3 regions of the Paenibacillus sp. NRS-1782 genome follow, and region 3 is predicted to be linked to each of the others. Evidence: a T-box and tRNA genes for the amino acid it is inferred to sense, from the RefSeq annotation. Region 3 holds a T-box; the other regions hold tRNA genes.
What was found. The T-box of region 3 lies ahead of leuS (leucine--tRNA ligase). A T-box ahead of a tRNA ligase gene usually reads a tRNA of that ligase, here a tRNA-Leu.
Positions count from the first base shown of each region.

Region 1: it has a tRNA-Leu gene. The T-box ahead of leuS (leucine--tRNA ligase) is inferred to sense a tRNA for this amino acid. The anticodon was not compared.
Region 2: it has a tRNA-Leu gene. The T-box ahead of leuS (leucine--tRNA ligase) is inferred to sense a tRNA for this amino acid. The anticodon was not compared.

Region 1 covers NZ_JBITPH010000059.1:11,678-17,692, reverse strand. The annotation lists gene nspC (carboxynorspermidine decarboxylase) at 1-278, shown strand, start outside; gene ACIFQM_RS21515 (hypothetical protein) at 479-976, opposite strand; gene ACIFQM_RS21510 (hypothetical protein) at 1,357-1,872, shown strand; gene ACIFQM_RS21505 (GNAT family N-acetyltransferase) at 1,908-2,414, shown strand; gene ACIFQM_RS21500 (GNAT family N-acetyltransferase) at 2,517-2,834, opposite strand; tRNA gene ACIFQM_RS21495 (tRNA-Leu) at 3,371-3,454, shown strand; gene ACIFQM_RS21490 (CGNR zinc finger domain-containing protein) at 3,578-4,072, opposite strand; gene ACIFQM_RS21485 (arginase family protein) at 4,071-4,517, shown strand; gene fabV (enoyl-ACP reductase FabV) at 4,611-5,783, shown strand; gene ACIFQM_RS21475 (hypothetical protein) at 6,012-6,015, opposite strand, start outside.
Region 2 covers NZ_JBITPH010000026.1:58,361-64,375, reverse strand. The annotation lists gene ACIFQM_RS11515 (accessory gene regulator B family protein) at 1-251, opposite strand, end outside; gene ACIFQM_RS11510 (hypothetical protein) at 280-993, opposite strand; partial or broken gene ACIFQM_RS11505 (IS3 family transposase) at 1,247-1,822, shown strand; gene ACIFQM_RS11500 (hypothetical protein) at 2,047-2,523, opposite strand; gene ACIFQM_RS11495 (hypothetical protein) at 2,644-2,865, shown strand; partial or broken gene ACIFQM_RS11490 (IS3 family transposase) at 3,091-3,883, shown strand; partial or broken gene ACIFQM_RS11485 (hypothetical protein) at 4,028-4,234, shown strand; tRNA gene ACIFQM_RS11480 (tRNA-Leu) at 4,306-4,391, opposite strand; gene ACIFQM_RS11475 (hypothetical protein) at 4,617-5,015, shown strand; gene ACIFQM_RS11470 (hypothetical protein) at 5,052-5,246, opposite strand; gene ACIFQM_RS11465 (hypothetical protein) at 5,378-5,584, opposite strand; gene ACIFQM_RS11460 (M15 family metallopeptidase) at 5,586-6,015, opposite strand, start outside.
Region 3 covers NZ_JBITPH010000017.1:49,300-55,314, reverse strand. The annotation lists gene yhbY (ribosome assembly RNA-binding protein YhbY) at 1-257, shown strand, start outside; gene nadD (nicotinate-nucleotide adenylyltransferase) at 276-866, shown strand; gene yqeK (bis(5'-nucleosyl)-tetraphosphatase (symmetrical) YqeK) at 850-1,446, shown strand; gene rsfS (ribosome silencing factor) at 1,443-1,790, shown strand; gene ACIFQM_RS06920 (CvfB family protein) at 1,787-2,695, shown strand; gene ACIFQM_RS06915 (class I SAM-dependent DNA methyltransferase) at 2,699-3,472, shown strand; gene ACIFQM_RS06910 (tautomerase family protein) at 3,556-3,942, opposite strand; T-box leader at 4,118-4,375, shown strand; gene leuS (leucine--tRNA ligase) at 4,437-6,015, shown strand, end outside.

The DNA.
Region 1 (6,015 bases), on a different contig from region 3:
ATATTATTGATGCAGGCAAGCCTGGTGAGTATGCACACACCTACAGACTCGGTGGCCTTACCTGCCTGGCCGGAGATGTGATTGGCGACTATTCTTTTAAAGAGCCATTGAAGCCGGGAGACAAGCTTGTATTCTGCGACATGGCCCATTATACGATGGTCAAAAACCACATGTTCAACGGAGTCAACCTGCCAGCCATCGCCAGCTACAACGACGAAGAAGGTATCAAGGTGATCCGCCAGTTCTCCTATGAGGATTTTAGCTCCCGTTTGTCATAAGACTTACACAGGGGTAAAAGAACTGAGTGCACCGAATAGAATGACTGAACACCAAGAGCCTCGCCCCTTGAGATAGGGGCGAGGCTCTTGGTGTAGTTAGAGTTTTTTATTTTTGTACGCGCCTTTTGTATGTATCCAACACAACAGCAGGCAGTAAATAATAATTTAACTATTTGGAAAGTTACATAAATTTAATTAGTCTATTTTACAACTTCAGAAGAGATTTTATAGTCAAATATATGTCCTCCAGGCTGAAGTCCAAACGCATTGACGGTAAAGTAGTAGTTCTTACCTTTTTCAAGATTTACATTAAGAAAATATTGACCGTCTCTTGATCGTGTAACATATTTACCGTTACTATCGTAAATTTTTAGTTCTAACCAAGAATCAGAATATCTATCTCCCTGAATTGTAAATTGAACATTGTTTGATTGAAAATCCTTAAATGTAAATACATCGTAGTTTTCCCAAGTTCCTTGTACTTTTTCCCCGAGGGTTCCAATGACACCATCACCTATAAAATAATAGTTAGCTTGTTCAAAACTATCATTTGGCTCCTGTTCATGATATTCAAGTACAGAGGCAAGAGATGATTCCTTTGCTACTGGTACAGGATTTGCTTCTTCGGCTAAAGCGATTCCGGCAGAAGAACTTAACATAAGTGTCAGACCTAATGAAGCTAACAACGTTTTTTTCATGAATAAGCGACCTCTCTTTTTGGGATTTATATTCATTAATATGAATATATTAGTAATAGAACTCAGTTCAATTGTATATGATTTCCCAGTAAATCGAAACAATAAAATGGTATATTTATCAATAAAATAAATATAATAGAACATTTTGTTACAAAGGTGTATTTTTTCATCCCTCAGAAGTAAAATCTAAGGAAGTTATGTTGAAAGGAAATGAAGTATGTACTAACAGCTCAAAATGGAATACATGATCAGAGCTTTTTTTGCTGGAAATTCGGTGAATTTCTTGGCTGCAAATATTTATGATATACTCATTGGATTGGAAACCTATTTGAATGTAAATGTATGAAACATATGGAATGACAGGCAGAGGTGAAATGAACATGTTTGACCCGACGGTTTTTGATAATTTAAAAGTAGGTATGGAAAATGCAGTATACGATCTGGATAGTCTGGATTCACGTATTGAAATCACGCAACGGATCGACCGATTGGAAATGTCCGTGATGTCGCGTGAATTCGCTATACAGTTCAGGCTGAGGGAACGACCCGGTGTGACGGCAGAAATTCGCTTAAATGCAGATTTAAATAACCTGGCTGCAGAAATTTTGGAGATCGAAGATCAAATCCCCGGATGTGTGCTGCTGCTTAGCTTCTATATGGAGATTCGTGAGATTGAAACACAGTGCAGCCAGATTGAAGATGTATTGACGCAAATTTGGAAGCCGGATCTTAGGCCAGTCCAAACGCTCAGCTTTATTTACGGGGAAAAGGCAGCTACATACCAAAACAAGATTGAGCTTCAATTTTCCAGACAAATTAATGAAGATCAGATGGAGGATATCCCGGAGCTATTGGAGCATATTTTGCTGACGCTTACGGAATTACACAAGGTATGAAATAACATAATCATTAAAGGAGCTGGCAGTATAAAATGAATGAACTTGAATTCTCACAAGTGTATGCGATTATGGAAGCCTCTTTTCCTGAAACGGAATGCAGAATATATGCATCGCAAAAGGCACTGCTTACTCATCCTTGTTATCGCTTAATCACGGAAAAGGATGAGCAAGGGCATACGATCGCTTTTCTGGCAGGCTGGGAATTTACACACTTTCGGTTTGTAGAGCATATTGCGGTAGATCAGGCTATACGTGGTGGCGGTTTAGGTAAAAAGCTCATGAGCAGATTTATTTCACAGTCCGATAAACCAGTAGTGCTGGAGGTTGAGCCACCTGAGGATGAATGGACTCGGAGAAGAATTGGTTTTTATGAACGCTTGGGATTCCATCTCAATGATTTTGAGTATGTACAGCCTCCTTTGAGGGAAGGACAGACCGATCTGAGGCTTCAAATTATGAGCTATCCGTATGTGCTGACAGAACAGGATTTTGCGCCGTTTAAACAAATTTTATATACCGAGGTTTACGGGCTGAAATGAGAGAACGTATATATTAGTGTATGTAAAATATAAAAACTCTGCTTTTACCGTATTTACGGGAGCAGAGCCCTTTGGCTTCATTGAGATAATGTAGCTTTAATGTTAATTGTGCTTTGTCCAAACCATTACAAATTCCTTTTCACGGGTTGCTGGATCAACCGATTCCTCTTGAATGATAAAGCCATTTTTGGTATAAAAGTTTAATGCCTTTGTGTTGGACGGATATACCTTCAATTGGATCTGATCATATTGCTTCTTAACCCAATCTAGTATTAACTTGCCATAGCCTTTTCGCTGGGAACCTACACGTATAAACAAAGCTGCCAAATACCCATCTATCATGGAAACGAAGCCACCAATAGTGTGATCGTCCTGTATAATAACGTAGTTTTGAGCTAGAGGAAGGTATTTATCTTCCATTTCGCCAACCTATGATGTCCAATATTGTGGATCAATAAAATGATGGGCCTCTATGGAAGCTTCCAGCCATATAGCTGATAATTCTTTAAACTCTTCCACATTCCCCGGTCGAATAGACATAGAATGACCTCTTTTCCCAGTATGTAATCTTGTTACGATAATGTGATGTTTAACATAAAAAAGACCGTCCGAAGACGGTCTTTCTACCCGTGGCGCTTATTTAAAGCATTGATCCGTATCCCGCGCCTCCGTCATCTCTGAAAATTAGAGAATGGCGGACCGGGTAAGGGACACGTTCAACATCTGATTACTAATGTTGACGCACCTCCTTTCCTGATGCGTCCATATTACCATATATGGTATGAGAAATCCAGTTGTTTTCACATGTTTTGGGGAATTATCTATAGAAAACATTATATAAAAATGGCTTGCTTTTATTCTCTACGGGCGCTATAATCTTAATTACGGTGATTATATGTATTAGACGTATTTATGGTCCTGCTACATAACTAGACATCGGAATGAATACATATTATGCGGTCGTGGCGGAATTGGCAGACGCGCACGGTTCAGGTCCGTGTGGGCTAACCCCCGTGGAGGTTCGAGTCCTCTCGACCGCATCATTAACAGAAAAGGTTCATCATTGCTCATTGTAGCAATGATGAACCTTTTCTGTTATCTATAATGGGGTGGCAATACCCAAGGGATGAACGTAGCATTAGTCATTTACCTGAGCGTGTATTTCATTGTGATTCCCGGTGTTTCTTGACATGATAACGGGTAGAGCACCGTTTGCTACAGAACCGCTGTAGTCCGTTTTTAGAATGATCAGAAAATATTTCACGACAAGGATCTGAAACGCAGACTTTGAGTCTTGGTCTTCCGTACAGGGTCAGCTCTCTTCCGAGCGTACGCGAACAGACCGCCAGCATACGGTCGGCCAAGCTGCCTGTGTTTTTATCAGATGGACTGTACACATAACGAAAGCTGCCGTCTCCCTGTGCATTTAATCGTGGGCGCAGGGGGGAATGCAATTCACTCTCCGTCAAAAACTCTCCCAGTTGTTCATCACTTCCACTCATAATCAAATCGCGCAGTTTGTCGCGGTAAGCACGCACGGCTGTTAGTTCCTTCAGAGCTACCGTTTCATCGCATAACACTCCATACTTTTGTAGCAAATCATTTAATTGCTCCGGACTGTCAAGCCGTTCCGGTTCTTCATAGTAGGGATCATATATGGACGCACATCCAGATTATTATCATAAAGGAAATAGAGATAAAGCCGTTGTGGCTGGTATGGACCTGGCTATTGTTACGGGTAAAGGAACAGATATGTTAACCAATCTGGAAAATCGAAAACCTTATATTCAAAGTTCCAATGCCCTGACCTTCGGCTATCGCGAATCAGATCCGGAGCAGAGCATTATAGAAGAGGCAAAGACGGAAGGCATTACCTGCTTCAGTGCGGAACGCTCTCTTCGGGAAGGGGGTACCAGACCTGCGGAAATTTTGAATGATTTCATTTATCAGCGAGAGGTTGACGGTTTTTGGCTTCACCTGGATGCAGATGTACTTGACAAAACGCTCATGCCCTGTGTGGATTGCCCGGAATCTCACGGCTTGCAGTGGAAGGAACTCACAGATGTTCTTAGAGTCTTGTTGACTGCTGTATTACGCCCGTAAAAGGTTGAGCCTAAAGCTGATTTGCTATATAGTTAGGACTGGACAACCATTCCATCTATATTAAATGAATGCCAAAGTAGGGGGACCCTTGAAATGATAATTAAACCGAAAATCCGTGGCTTTATCTGTACTACTGCGCATCCAGGAGGATGTGCGGCTCATGTCAATCGTCAAATCAACTACATCAAAGAAAATCCTTCAATACAAGGGGCCAAAAAGGTGCTTGTGATCGGAGCTTCCACCGGCTATGGACTGGCTTCCCGTATTGCTGCCAGCTTTGGTATGAGAGCCGATACCATAGGTGTATCCTATGAACGCCCCGCTTCAGAAGGACGCACAGCCTCGGCTGGATGGTACAACACTGTAGCCTTTGAGGAATCGGCTAGAGCGGCTGGCTACATAGCAGAAAGCATTAATGGTGACGCTTTTTCCCATGAAATCAAGCAGGAGACGTTGAAGCTGATTAAGGAAAAGCTGGGCAAGGTAGATCTAATTGTGTATAGTGTCGCCTCACCACGACGGACGCATCCTGATACAGGTGAAACCTTCAACTCTGTTCTCAAGCCCATCGGACAGTCTTTTTCTGATAAAACGGTGAATACCAATACAGGTGTCGTATCGGAGATTACGCTGGAGCCGGCTACGGAAGAGGAAATCGAAAATACGATAACGGTAATGGGAGGCGAAGATTGGTCCTTATGGCTAAAAGCGCTGGAAGAAGCTGATCTGCTGGCAGAAGGGGTAACCACACTGGCTTACTCGTATATTGGTCCAGCGATCACGGAGGCCATTTACCGTAAAGGAACCATTGGCCAAGCCAAAAATGACTTGGAGGCCACTGCGCATACCTTAACGAAGCAACTGGAGCGTTACGCTGGAAAAGCCTACGTTTCAGTAAATAAAGCTTTGGTTACACAATCCAGCTCGGCTATTCCAGTTGTACCTCTGTATATTTCCTTGCTGTTTAAGGTTATGAAGGAAAAGGGCTTGCATGAGGGCTGTATCGAGCAAGCGCAGCGTCTGTTCGGGAAGCTATATAGTGGAGCGACAGTGGAAACCGATGATGAAGGGCGCATTCGTCTGGACAACTGGGAAATGAGAGCGGATGTCCAGCAGGCTGTTCAAGAGGCTTGGTCCGGGATTACTACAGAAAATGTGTCTGAACGGGGCGACCTTGACCAATATCGTCTGGATTTCCTTCAGTTGTTTGGATTCGGGTTTGATGAAATTGATTATGAATTGGATGTAAATCCAGATATTCAGTAGCATCATGGCTGATCGGCAATTGTAGCGAATTGTACTACACACACAATAAAAGCGGGCACTTACAAGCGAAATAAATCGCTTGTGAGGCCCGTTTTTTTATATCAGGATTTATGCAAATTCCTCATATGTTAGGCAAATGTATATAAGCTGAACTAAAAAAGGTACATGCAAACGGAGTGGGCGGAATGGTGCCGTACAAGCGAAGTGTTCTTGTTTCAGTAGCTGAGACTAT
Region 2 (6,015 bases), on a different contig from region 3:
GAGCAAACGCTAATAATTAAAAATGTCGATATTCCCATAGAGAAAAAAGGTATAGTAACACATACTGCTGTTGTGAAAAATAAACAAAATGTTAGACTAGAGAAATGTGCCCCTCCTGAAAATTTTCTTATTAACATAAGACTGCCAAGCGCTAATAACGACCCGAAGAAATGACCTGTTAGCCAGCCTGTAAGTGAGACAAAAAATATAGTCGAAAATTCAGTAAGCCTTATCCCGAGTGCATATTCCATCACTTCTACACTTGTAGGTCCATCAGGATCAGCTTTTTTTATTTCCGTTGCGATGTGCCTGGATAACGCTTCTAGCATCCTCGTAATCCCCCCGATCTGAAAAGAAATAGGACAATCCGAAAGTAAACAATGAAATAGAAAGTAATCCTATTGTACTAGAGTTATATAGCATATATAAAGTAATAGAGATGGTGACCGCTGATATTAGCGCACCTATAATTAACATCTTATTTAGGGATGAGAAATAATTTTCACCTCTTAAAAAATCGTGTGGAGGCTGAATTATAAACGAGAATCCAAAGTTATATTTCCCCATAACAAAAGAAATCAAGTATGCAATAATGATAGAAGATAACTGAATAAAGTAAATAGAAAGCCCAGAAGTATAATTGATAGCACCCGGTTGTGCTACTCCGAAAAAATTCGCAAATACATATACAAATAGCTGTAGGTTAATGTAGGCTGTTAAACCAGAACCTGTAGAAAAAGCCGCAAGATGTGTTTTGATTCCTAAACCAAATCTAAAAAAGATTATCATAAACAAATACTGAAACGGCAAATCTAATTTAGGCACACCTATAACCACCCTCATTAGAAAGGAAAACAAAGCTATGCCAATTGCGTAAAAAAGTATTTTTCTACGATATTCCCAAACGGGAAGCATATAAAGCTTTAAAACCAAAGTAACAACGGCCAAAGCATCGAATACCCCAATTAAAATATATAAAAAAGCAGATAACACAGATACACCATCCTCCTATTTAGCCTGCTGTAATTGTATATTTTATCTCAGGTAAGTAGCAATGCAATAACCTTTTATTATGGTAAAATTTTACCACCGTGTGAGGTATATTTTTGGGGTTGTGTATCAATTGATCGTTTACGAGTAATTGATTTATTGCTCCAAAATCCATTTTTCTAATTAGGCTCTCGTTTCGCGAGCTGGATAGTACCATTCCCCTCCGATCTTTCTCTTTGAGAATCTGGGATCATGGAAAAAATACAAAGCAACTACGAACTCCAAACACCAACTGCCTGTTCATGAGAACCTTTTAAACCAGCAGTTTGTTGCTGAGGACCCAAACGAGGTGTGGATGACGGATATTACGTATATTCCCACCGATGAAGGCTGGCTTTATTGGGCGAGCGTGATGGACTTGTACAGCCGCAAAATCGTAGGATTCTACATGGATTCTCGGATGACTAAAGAGTCAGTCATTCAGGCCCTTGACCAAGCCTATCGTGTCCAACGACCGGGCAAAGAGGTTCTGCATCATTCAGATCGTGGGAGCCAATACGCATCTCACGAGTATCAAGCTAAGCTGGTTAAGTACCCTATGAAAGGCAGCATGAGCCGCAAAGGGAACTGTTATGACAACGCCTGTATCGAATCCTTTCACAGCGTTCTAAAGAAGGAACTGATTTACTTAGACCACTACAAAACCCGTCGTGAGGCAAAGAAGCAGATTTTCGAATATATTACATGCTTTTATAATGGAAAACGAATCCACTCTTCCCTAGGTTATGTATCTCCAAATCAGTATGAACGATTGTACCGAAAACCCGCTTGAAGGTGTCCATTCTATTGACAGTAGTCCAAGAGGTTGACACATGCCATTTGAGTATATATATGCTTGTTTCTTGGTGCTGGCTGCCTTTTGTCTCTTTCACGGCACTAAGGAGCTAATTCAGGCGCTTCGGGAAATAAAAAAAGCTCTGCCGACCAATTAAGGTTAGCAGAGCTTTTTGATTAGATTGTTCAAAATCCACACCATTTATCTTATTGTGGAATATCCTATAAAAGTAACATTAAAGCTTTAGTAACCCACCAGGCAGCAGTTTCATTCCCAGTCACTTGCAAAGCTCCTGCATATATTGCATCTTCAATAGCTCCAGTGAAGTTGTCAACAACACCTAGGATCTGTAAGAAACCCTCAACTCCAATAAAAGCTTTCACTGAGGCCGGAAGTTTATCAAATCCTGCTTTTAAAGCTTTTACTGCCCAACTCAATTTCCCTTGTGTTTGATACTCTCCACGGTCTTCTTTATTTTGGATGGCTTTAATAAAATCATTTTTTTCCTGCTCAGACAAATTGAAATATTCGGAAATACCTTCGATATCTTGTAATTCTGATTCACTAAGAGAATCCTTAGCACTACTAGAAACACTACTAGAGTCTGTAAAAGGCAATGCGTACATTGAGGCTGGTACCGCAATCACACCTGTTAGTAAAGTTGCGGCCATAAGTGAGGTTATCCAAACTTTTTTCACCACTTCAACTCCTCATTGTTTTTTATATGCATTTACCATTGATGTAATCATCACACTATTTATGGTAAACTATAGTTTATTTTATAACAACTTCTATTTTCAATTAAAAGGAGGTATTTTGTGAAAAATATTTGGAGATTTATCATCGCACTGCTCATCGGCAATATTATTGGGAATCTAACTTACGGAAGGCTAGAATTTTTTCAATACAACACTGGAACTGGATTTTTTACATTAGAAAATATCATTAAGTTCATTATCGACTACGGTCTGGCTGTGATTATTGCATTAATCATATATGTCCTGATTGGAAAAGTTTTTACGAGAAGTGATCAGGAATAAACTAAAAGGACTCCATACTGGTGGTTATAGACCAGCGGAGTCCTTTTTCACATCTACTCTAAATTCAAACTGATTCCGCATATAATACACTCTGGCAATCTTAATCGTATCGGGTGAAAACTTGTGGTACTGCAAACAGAAAAGTGGATCAGCTACACTTAGTTGGACAATAAAAATGAGGGCTTGTAGAACAAAACCTATCATCCTAAGGAGCGGATCTCTACAATGCCGAAACAACGACATACTTTTACAGCAGAGTTCAAGAAGCAAATGGTGCAATTATACGAGAACGGGAAGTCAAGAGCAGATTTGGTGGAGGAATATGGCCTCACAGCCTCGGCTCTAGATCGCTGGATTAAGCAAGTTCAGCCAACGGGCTCCTTCAAGGAGAAGAACAATCGTTCACCAGAAGAGAATGAGCTGATCGCTTTGCGCAAAGAAAATCAGCGTCTCAAAATAGAGGTCGATATTTTAAAGCAAGCCGCGCTGATCATGAGACGAAAGTAGCTATCATCCAGAACAACCCTGATAAATACTCGGTATCAGCCATGTGTGACGTCCTGCAAATCGCAAGAAGCACGTTTTATTACGAAGCCAAAGAAGAGTCGAAGGAAGATGACGTGACCACATCCATTGTGGACATTTTTCACAAAAATCGAAAAGCTTATGGCACCCGTAAGATTAAAACCAAGCTCCACGAACGCGGGTTGGTCGTTTCCAGACGTCGAATCGGTCGAATCATGAACGAGCGGGGACTCGTTTCAACATACACGGTGGCGCAATATAAGCCCAATAAAGCCGCTTGTAACGAAGCTGCTATCGCCAATACACTGAACCGCGAGTTCAGCCAAACAGAAGCCAAACGCTTCGTGGTCAGTGATCTAACCTATGTGAAAGTCCAGAACCAGTGCACTATATTTGCGTGCTCGTTGATCTGTTTAATCGAGAGATCATCGGCCATAGTGCAGGTCCCCATAAGGACGCTGTACTGGTTTCCCGCGCCTTTGCGACGGTGAAAGGCGATCGGTGTGTAGCAAGGTGGAGATCGCAACTTTGTTTTCCACTCTGGGACGGGAAAGCCCTATTACCACATAACGCCATCCCAACGATGGAAAGACTAGTGTGAGCGGAACGGATTCCGTAATGTTCACTTCATGGACTCCGCCACACCAATGCAACCTATTTGCTAGGACGGGGTGTATCAATCAAGGCGATTCAACATCGACTGCGACACTCCACTCAGGTGACCACAGATACCTATGCGCACGTCACCAAGAAGCCCAGTCGCAAAACAACAGCTCACCTTGACATCTTCGATCCAAAAGTTCGTCCCCAAGAGCGAAAAAAGCGCTCGCTCCCTGTGATATGAAAGTCATGATTTCAATCACTAAAAAATAAAAAATCCCTTGATTATCAAGGGATTCAAGAGTAAAACTATAGTGCCGAGGACCGGGATCGAACCGGTACGGTAGTCACCTACCGCAGGATTTTAAGTCCTGTGCGTCTGCCAATTCCGCCACCCCGGCATATTAGCGCTGTTTCCGGCCGTTTTCATCTTCGTAAAGTTTGTCTCTACGCAGGGGATACGGACCGACTAGCGAAATGTTTAGCGATTATCTTACGCGCATTATTCGTTTCACCAACGAAAATGATCATATCACGTTTTCTCATCGCGTGTCAACGTATTATTGTAAAGTCCGGTTTATGCGAATATAATAAGAACAAACGTTCCTAACACGGAGGCTCGCAACATGACTACGCAGATAACCGCAGAGGATCACGCACTCGTCCGTACATACTTGTTACTCCCGATGGTACTTACCGCTTTCGAACGCGATAAACGCATACTTTCAGAATCAGCCGGGTTACGTACGCCAGGCCCTTACGTAGAAACTGCCGATCGCGCGATGGATAGAGTAAGCGCCGATCTAAAGGACGTACGCGCGGCCATGCGCAAACGTGGCGTAAAGGTTTACGAGGAAACACGAGACTCCGTACAAGTAGTCGCGCTGTACCAGTGCCGGGGCTATCACGGCCGCTTTACGATGCTTAACTCGTACGTCGCGGCGGAGGCCAGGCTTTTAATGCGTAAATACCTCGGATTAGATATGCGAAGAGTAGAGGAAGCGCGGTACAACCCACGCCCATAAACGAAGAAAAAGCGCTCGCCTCCAAAGAGACAAGCGCTAGTTTATCGTTACGTTAAATACGAGACCATAACGTAATAGTCCGTATAGAAACCACAGGATGATACCTCCGATTATAAAGCCGGATATTAATCTCGCGTATAACTTATCGAACGGGAACATATCCCAAAAACTAGGGTCGTCCTCGTCTTCTTCGACCGCTTTCGCCGCTACTGCGGGTTCCTGATCTTTCACGCCGAATCCCCTCCGTTATCTCACGTTTACCTAAATAATACCATCGGACTAGTCCGTTGTCACTAAAAGAAAACGCAGAAAAACGGACCCACCTACGCATTATCGCGCAAATGAGTCCGATTTTACTCGTCTTACTTCGTATCTTCCGCCTTCTCTTCCGCTTTCTTAAACGTCGAGTACACGCCAGTACCGATCAACGCGTACGAAACGATATCAACGCCGATTTGCCACGTTCCGAAGTCGGGCGCTACTCCGTACTTTCCGAGGACTTGATACGCAAGTCCGACGACCGCTGCGATGAATAACGGATTAGTTAATCGTTGTTTAGCTCCGTCCATATTACGCCACACCTCCCTTCGTACTAAACACGCCAGCGCGGTCGAGTACGGTAATCATCCGGTAGAAGTCGTACGATCCATCGTTTGCCGTATCGAGTGCCCCGGCTGCCTTTGCGTTAACACACGCCCGCTCCGCCCACGCTGGTACCTTCGCGAGTTTATTCGCAGACTCCAGCGCGATTACACGATCCTGCAACGCTTTAAAAGCCGCCTTTTCCTCCGTCGTCATCTCGTCATCATCCTCCGATTTATTAATCTTCGTCATCGCTGCGTTAAGTTGTGCCTGACTCGGACGCTTGCCTGCGCGGAATTGTGCGGTAGATAATCCGAATACCATCTGAATATGCGGCATGTCCGTAAATGAACGCCAGTCGCCGCCCCACTCAAACCCGAGCCGCTTCGCTTCTTCGACGACTTCGCTCCAATCCGGT
Region 3 (6,015 bases):
CGCATCATCTGGACCCGGTTTTTCAAGTAGGGAAAAACGGTACGAATGAGCATCTTATGCGTCACATTAACGATGCGATTGAAAAGCGCGAGCTGATGAAGGTGCAGATTTTGAACAACTGTCTGGATGACAAGCATGAAATTGCGGAAGAACTGGCTACGGAAACAGGTTCCGAGCTTGTACAGCTCATCGGGAGCACGATTATTTTGTACAAGGAATCCCGTGATAACAAGCAAATCGAGCTGCCTAGAAGATAAACACGCGGGGAGAAGACTATGAAAATCGGTATTATGGGCGGTACATTTGACCCGATTCATATTGGACATCTGCTGGCTGGAGAAGCGGCAAGGGATGCCTATGCGCTGGACCATGTATGGTTCATGCCTTCCCATATCCCTCCGCACAAGCACCAGGCGGGGGCGAGCGGCATAGAGCGGCTGGAGATGACGAGTGAAGCGGTGGCAGGCCATCCTGCTTTTGGAGTGTTGGATATTGAGGTGCTTCGAGGTGGGGTATCTTATACTATTGACACGATCACAGAGCTTCAGGAGCTGCATCCTGCTGTAGATTTTTATTTTATTATCGGCGCAGATATGGTGAATTACTTACCCCATTGGCAGGGGATTGAGGAGCTGGCACAGCGGATTTGTTTTATCGGTGTCCGGCGTCCCGGTTTCCAGCTTGCGCTGAATGAACTACCGCATTATTTGCAGAACAAGGTGCTGCTGGCGGATATGCCGGTGGTGGATATTTCTTCGACGGATATTCGGGAACGTGTTGCGGAAGGGCGCACCATTCGCTATCTTGTGCCTGATCGTGTGCATGACTACATTACAAGGGGCGGTTTGTATGAAGTACAGCCGTGAGCAATTGATGGAGGCTGTATCCGGTCAAATGCCTGAAAAACGCTGGAAGCACACACTGGGTGTCATGCATACCTCCGTGGAGCTTGCCAAGCGGTATGGCGCGGACCCGGATAAGGCCGAATTAGCGGCTATTTTGCATGATGTAGCGAAATATTGGTCCGTTCAGCAGATGGAGGAAGTGATTCGCAGTCATCCCGAATGTGACCAAGGGCTTTTGCAGCATGACAAGCAACTGTGGCATTCTGAGGTAGGATATTGCGTTGCAGCGAGAGACTATGGGGTGGAAGACTCTGAAATACGGAATGCCATTCGCTGGCATACCTCAGGCCGTGTGGGCATGAGTTTGCTGGACAAAGTCGTGTGTCTCGCGGATTATATCGAGCCGGGACGAGATTTCCCTGAGGTAGATCATATCCGCAAACAGGCGAAAAAAAGTTTGGAGCAGGGTCTTGTCGCTGGATTTGATTCCACGATTTCACTGCTGCTGGAGAAGCAAAAGGTTATTTTTCCGCTGACGGTACTGTCGCGAAATGATCTGATCCAACAACTAAAACAGAGAAAATCGGAGGTTCATGAATGACCATAACTAATGAGAAATTAATGCAAATTACGGTTGAGGCCGCTGAAGATAAGAAGGCCATGAATATTGTAGCCCTTGACTTGCGGGGCGTATCTCTTGTAGCAGATTATTTTGTAATCTGCCACGGTAATTCGGATACTCAGGTACAGGCGATTGTGACGGAAATTCGCAAACGCGCTCATGATGAAGGTACAACAATCAAAGGGATCGAAGGAATGGATTCCGGTCGCTGGGTTCTGATGGACTTGGGAGATGTCGTAGTGCATGTATTCCATCGCGACGAGCGTGAATATTATAACATTGAAAGACTTTGGTCGGACGCTAAGGTTGTGGAGAAGGTATGAATCTGATTGCTGGTACTTATGTCACGATTATGGTAGATCGTGAGGTATCCCCATTCGGCTACTTTCTCACAGTCGGCGATCAGGATGTACTGTTGCATTATACGGAGCTGACACGTGAGGTTGAGGTTGGAGAACGGCTGGAAGTATTTATTTTTCACGATACAGAGGACCGTTTGGCCGCTACCATGAAAAAGCCATTCCTCTCGCTGGGCGAACTGGCAAAGCTTCAGGTGGCGGATGTGCATCCGCGTTTGGGTTGTTTTTTGGAAATGGGATTGGGTCGTCAATTGCTGCTGCCGATTCGCGAGTTGCCTGAGAACCGGGATTTGCACCCTCAGGTGGGCGACTACGTCTATGCTATCATGGAACATGATAAGCAGGGCAGGCTACGTGCTAAGCTGGCGGGTGAGCAGGAGTTGGCTCCATTGTCCTTCCATGCACCTGATTCATGGCTCAATACGTGGGTGCAGGCAACGGTGTACAAGCCGCTTCAGATGGGGACATTTGTTCTGGTTGACGGGGGCGTGCTTGGTTTTGGCGCGATTGGCATGATCCATTCCTCCGAACGTAACCGGATGCTTCGCTTGGGTGAAGAGGTTAAGGTACGGGTCACGCTGGTTCGTGAAGATGGTCGGGTGAATTTGGCGATGTCGCCGCGCAAGGAAGTGGGCCGTGATGAGGATGCGGATCGGCTCATTGCCTTTCTGAAGGAGCGCCCGGGTGGCGGTATGCCTTATTCCGACGCAACGCCGCCGGATATTATTAAGCAACGGTTTGGTATCAGTAAATCCGCCTTCAAGCGTGCCATGGGCAAGCTGATGAAGGAAGGAATGGTTACACAAAAAGAAAACTGGACCTACCTGGTGGAGAAAATGCCTGAACCGAAGGATGGGAATGGGGAATAAAGAATGGCTTCTTACCGGAAGTTTGCCTATGTGTATGATGAGCTGATGCAGGACATGCCGTACCCGGACTGGCTTCGTTTTGTCCGGCAGGCTTGGGATCAGCATGGTATGCCGCATACGGTGGCAGAGCTGGGTTGTGGAACGGGCTCCATTACGATTCCACTGGTTAACTCGGGCTTCGAGGTGGCTGGTATCGACTTGTCTTCAGATATGCTGGCGGTAGCCCGTCGCAAAATGGAAACGACTACGCAAGGACAGCGTTTGTTCCGTGAGGGGAGCATCCGCTGGATAGAGCAGGATATGCGGGAATGGAATTTACCGGAGCCCGTGGATTCTGTCATTTCCTTTTGCGATTGTCTGAATTATTTGCTGGAGGAAGAGGACATTGCTGCTACTTTTCGCAGAACGTATGCCGGCCTTAAGCCTGGCGGTACCTTTCTGTTCGATGTGCATCATCCACAGACGTTCGTGCGTTATGATGAGGAGCAGCCCTTTGTACTGGACGAGCGCTCCATTTCATATATCTGGACTTGTGCGTTGGACACTCCACGCTGTGAAATTGAGCATCATCTCAGCATTTTTGCGAGAGCAGAAAATGAAGGGCGTGATGTATACCAGCGGTTCGAGGAAATTCATGTGCAACGTGCCTATGATCCGGACTGGATGAAGGCGGAACTGTCCAAAGCCGGTTTTCGCGATGTGAAGGTATATGCGGACTTTGAATGGATAGAAGCAGGAGATGACGCGGCGAGATTATTTTATGTTGCTGTAAAATAATGAACCTTCATCAAGTGAATATGGAAAAAGAAAGACGCTTTTCATGCTGACATGAAGGGCGTCTTTTTCATAAGAGCTTCAAATTATATGTTTACTTTATAGTTCAGTTGAAGTTCATTACCGGGTACACCGCGAATGCCCCAATTCTGTTTCGGTGTCTCAAATATAGTAATTTCAAGATCCTGCGGGGCAATGCCTAAATCGTTAATTCTTTGGAATAGCAGCTGGATGAGGTGCTTTTTAGCCTCTGTCGTTCTGCCTTCAAACACACTAATTTCAATAATGGTGTATGCCTCTGAGCGATCGTGGGCAAATATGAAGTCTTCCTGATTCATAGGAAAAAAACGATGAAATCTTTTGTCGGCGGGATATTGGAACGCATCCACCACCGCGGAATGAATCACCTCTGAAAGCTGCTCCTTGATCGGATTCAGGGCTTCTTTTATTCCGTAAATTTTAATTTGTGCCATGTCTCATCTCACCTTTCTCATCTCAACTCATCTCAATCTGGTTCGGAGCTAATTATAAAGCATTTGCCTCCGTGTGTCATGGAGCAAACGAATGAAGTTGGTGTTTAGCACCAGATGTAGTCCTTATTTGACTTTTTTCGCGGTTTTCAATATAATAGTGGCATTATTAACGGTTAAACAATCGCTGATGAGGAATAGTAGTTTTGTCTGGACATGTAGAGAGCCGGCGGATGGTGCAAGCCGGTTGACAGTACAAAGCGAACTCGCCTCGGAGATATGTGGCCAACGCAGGAATGCCCTATACAGGTGCTTGAACCCTGTTATTAACCCGCATCGGATCACCTCCGTTATCAGGTGCAAAGGGAGTAGAAGGTGAAGAACGCTTTCTGCTAACTAGGGTGGTACCACGGGAATATAACCTCTCGTCCCTAGCGCTGACACGCTACGGGATGCAGAGGTTTTTTTGTTGCATACCGTTTGAGGAGGAAATGACAATGACAGACACACAGCCGAAGCACGGCTATCAACCGCAAAGTATTGAACCAAAATGGCAGAAATATTGGGATGAGAACAAAACGTTTCGTACCGGGGAAGAGCCGGGCAAACCGAAGTTTTATGCTTTGGATATGTTCCCGTACCCGTCTGGGGCTGGTCTGCATGTAGGCCATCCGGAAGGTTACACGGCAACGGATATTGTTTCACGCTATAAAAGAATGCGCGGCTACAACGTACTGCATCCGATGGGTTGGGACGCCTTTGGTCTGCCTGCCGAGCAGCATGCGCTGGATACGGGAGAGCATCCGCGTGAAATTACGGTGAAAAATGTAAATAACTTCCGCCGTCAAATCAAATCGCTTGGTTTTTCATACGACTGGGATCGTGAAATCAGTACGACTGACCCTGATTATTATAAATGGACACAATGGATTTTCATCCAGCTGTACAAGCGCGGCCTTGCTTATGTGGCTGAAGTACCTGTGAACTGGTGTCCTGCGTTGGGTACGGTGCTGGCTAATGAAGAAGTTATTGACGGGAAGAGTGAGCGTGGTGGTCATCCGGTCATTCGCAAACCCATGCGTCAATGGATGCTGAAAATTACGGAATATGCGGATCGTCTGCTGGAAGATTTGGAGGAGCTGGATTGGTCCGAAAGCATTAAGGATATGCAGCGGAACTGGATCGGCAAGTCTACTGGGGCAGAGGTTCATTTTCCAATTGAAGGCCATGACAAGCAACTGACGGTATTTACAACCCGCCCGGATACGCTGTTCGGCGCAAGCTACTGTGTGCTGGCTCCTGAGCAGGAGTTGGTGGATGTTATCACTACACTTGAGCAAAAGGATGCCGTCAATCAATACCGTGAGCAAGCTGTCCGTAAAAGCGATCTGGAGCGCACGGATTTGGCGAAGGATAAAACAGGTGTCTTCACAGGCGCTTACGCAGTCAATCCGGTGAACGGTGAAAAGCTGCCAATCTGGATTGCCGATTATGTACTGGCAGGCTACGGAACAGGCGCGATCATGGCTGTACCAGGTCACGACACACGTGACTGGGAATTTGCGAAGCAATTCGGGCTGAACATCATTGAGGTTGTCCAAGGTGGGGACGTGGCTAAAGAGCCATATACCGAGGATGGTCCGCACGTTAATTCAGGTCCGCTGAATGGACTTACGAATGAGGAAGCCATTCCGAAGATGATTGAATGGCTTGAAGCCGAGGGTAAAGGACAAGGAAAAGTGACGTATCGCTTGCGCGACTGGCTGTTCAGCCGTCAACGCTATTGGGGTGAGCCGATTCCGGTGATTCATCTGGAAGATGGAACGATCAAAACAGTTCCTGAGGATCAACTGCCGCTCTTACTGCCGGAAATGGATAACATCAAGCCTTCAGGCACAGGAGAGTCCCCGTTGGCGAATGCGACGGACTGGGTAGAAACTATTGATCCTGAGACGGGCTTGAAAGCACGCCGTGAGACGAACACCATGCCGCAATGGGCAGGAAGCTGCTGGTATTACCTGCGCTATATTGATCCGCACAATGATAAAGAGCCTGTATCCAAAGAGAAGCAGCGCG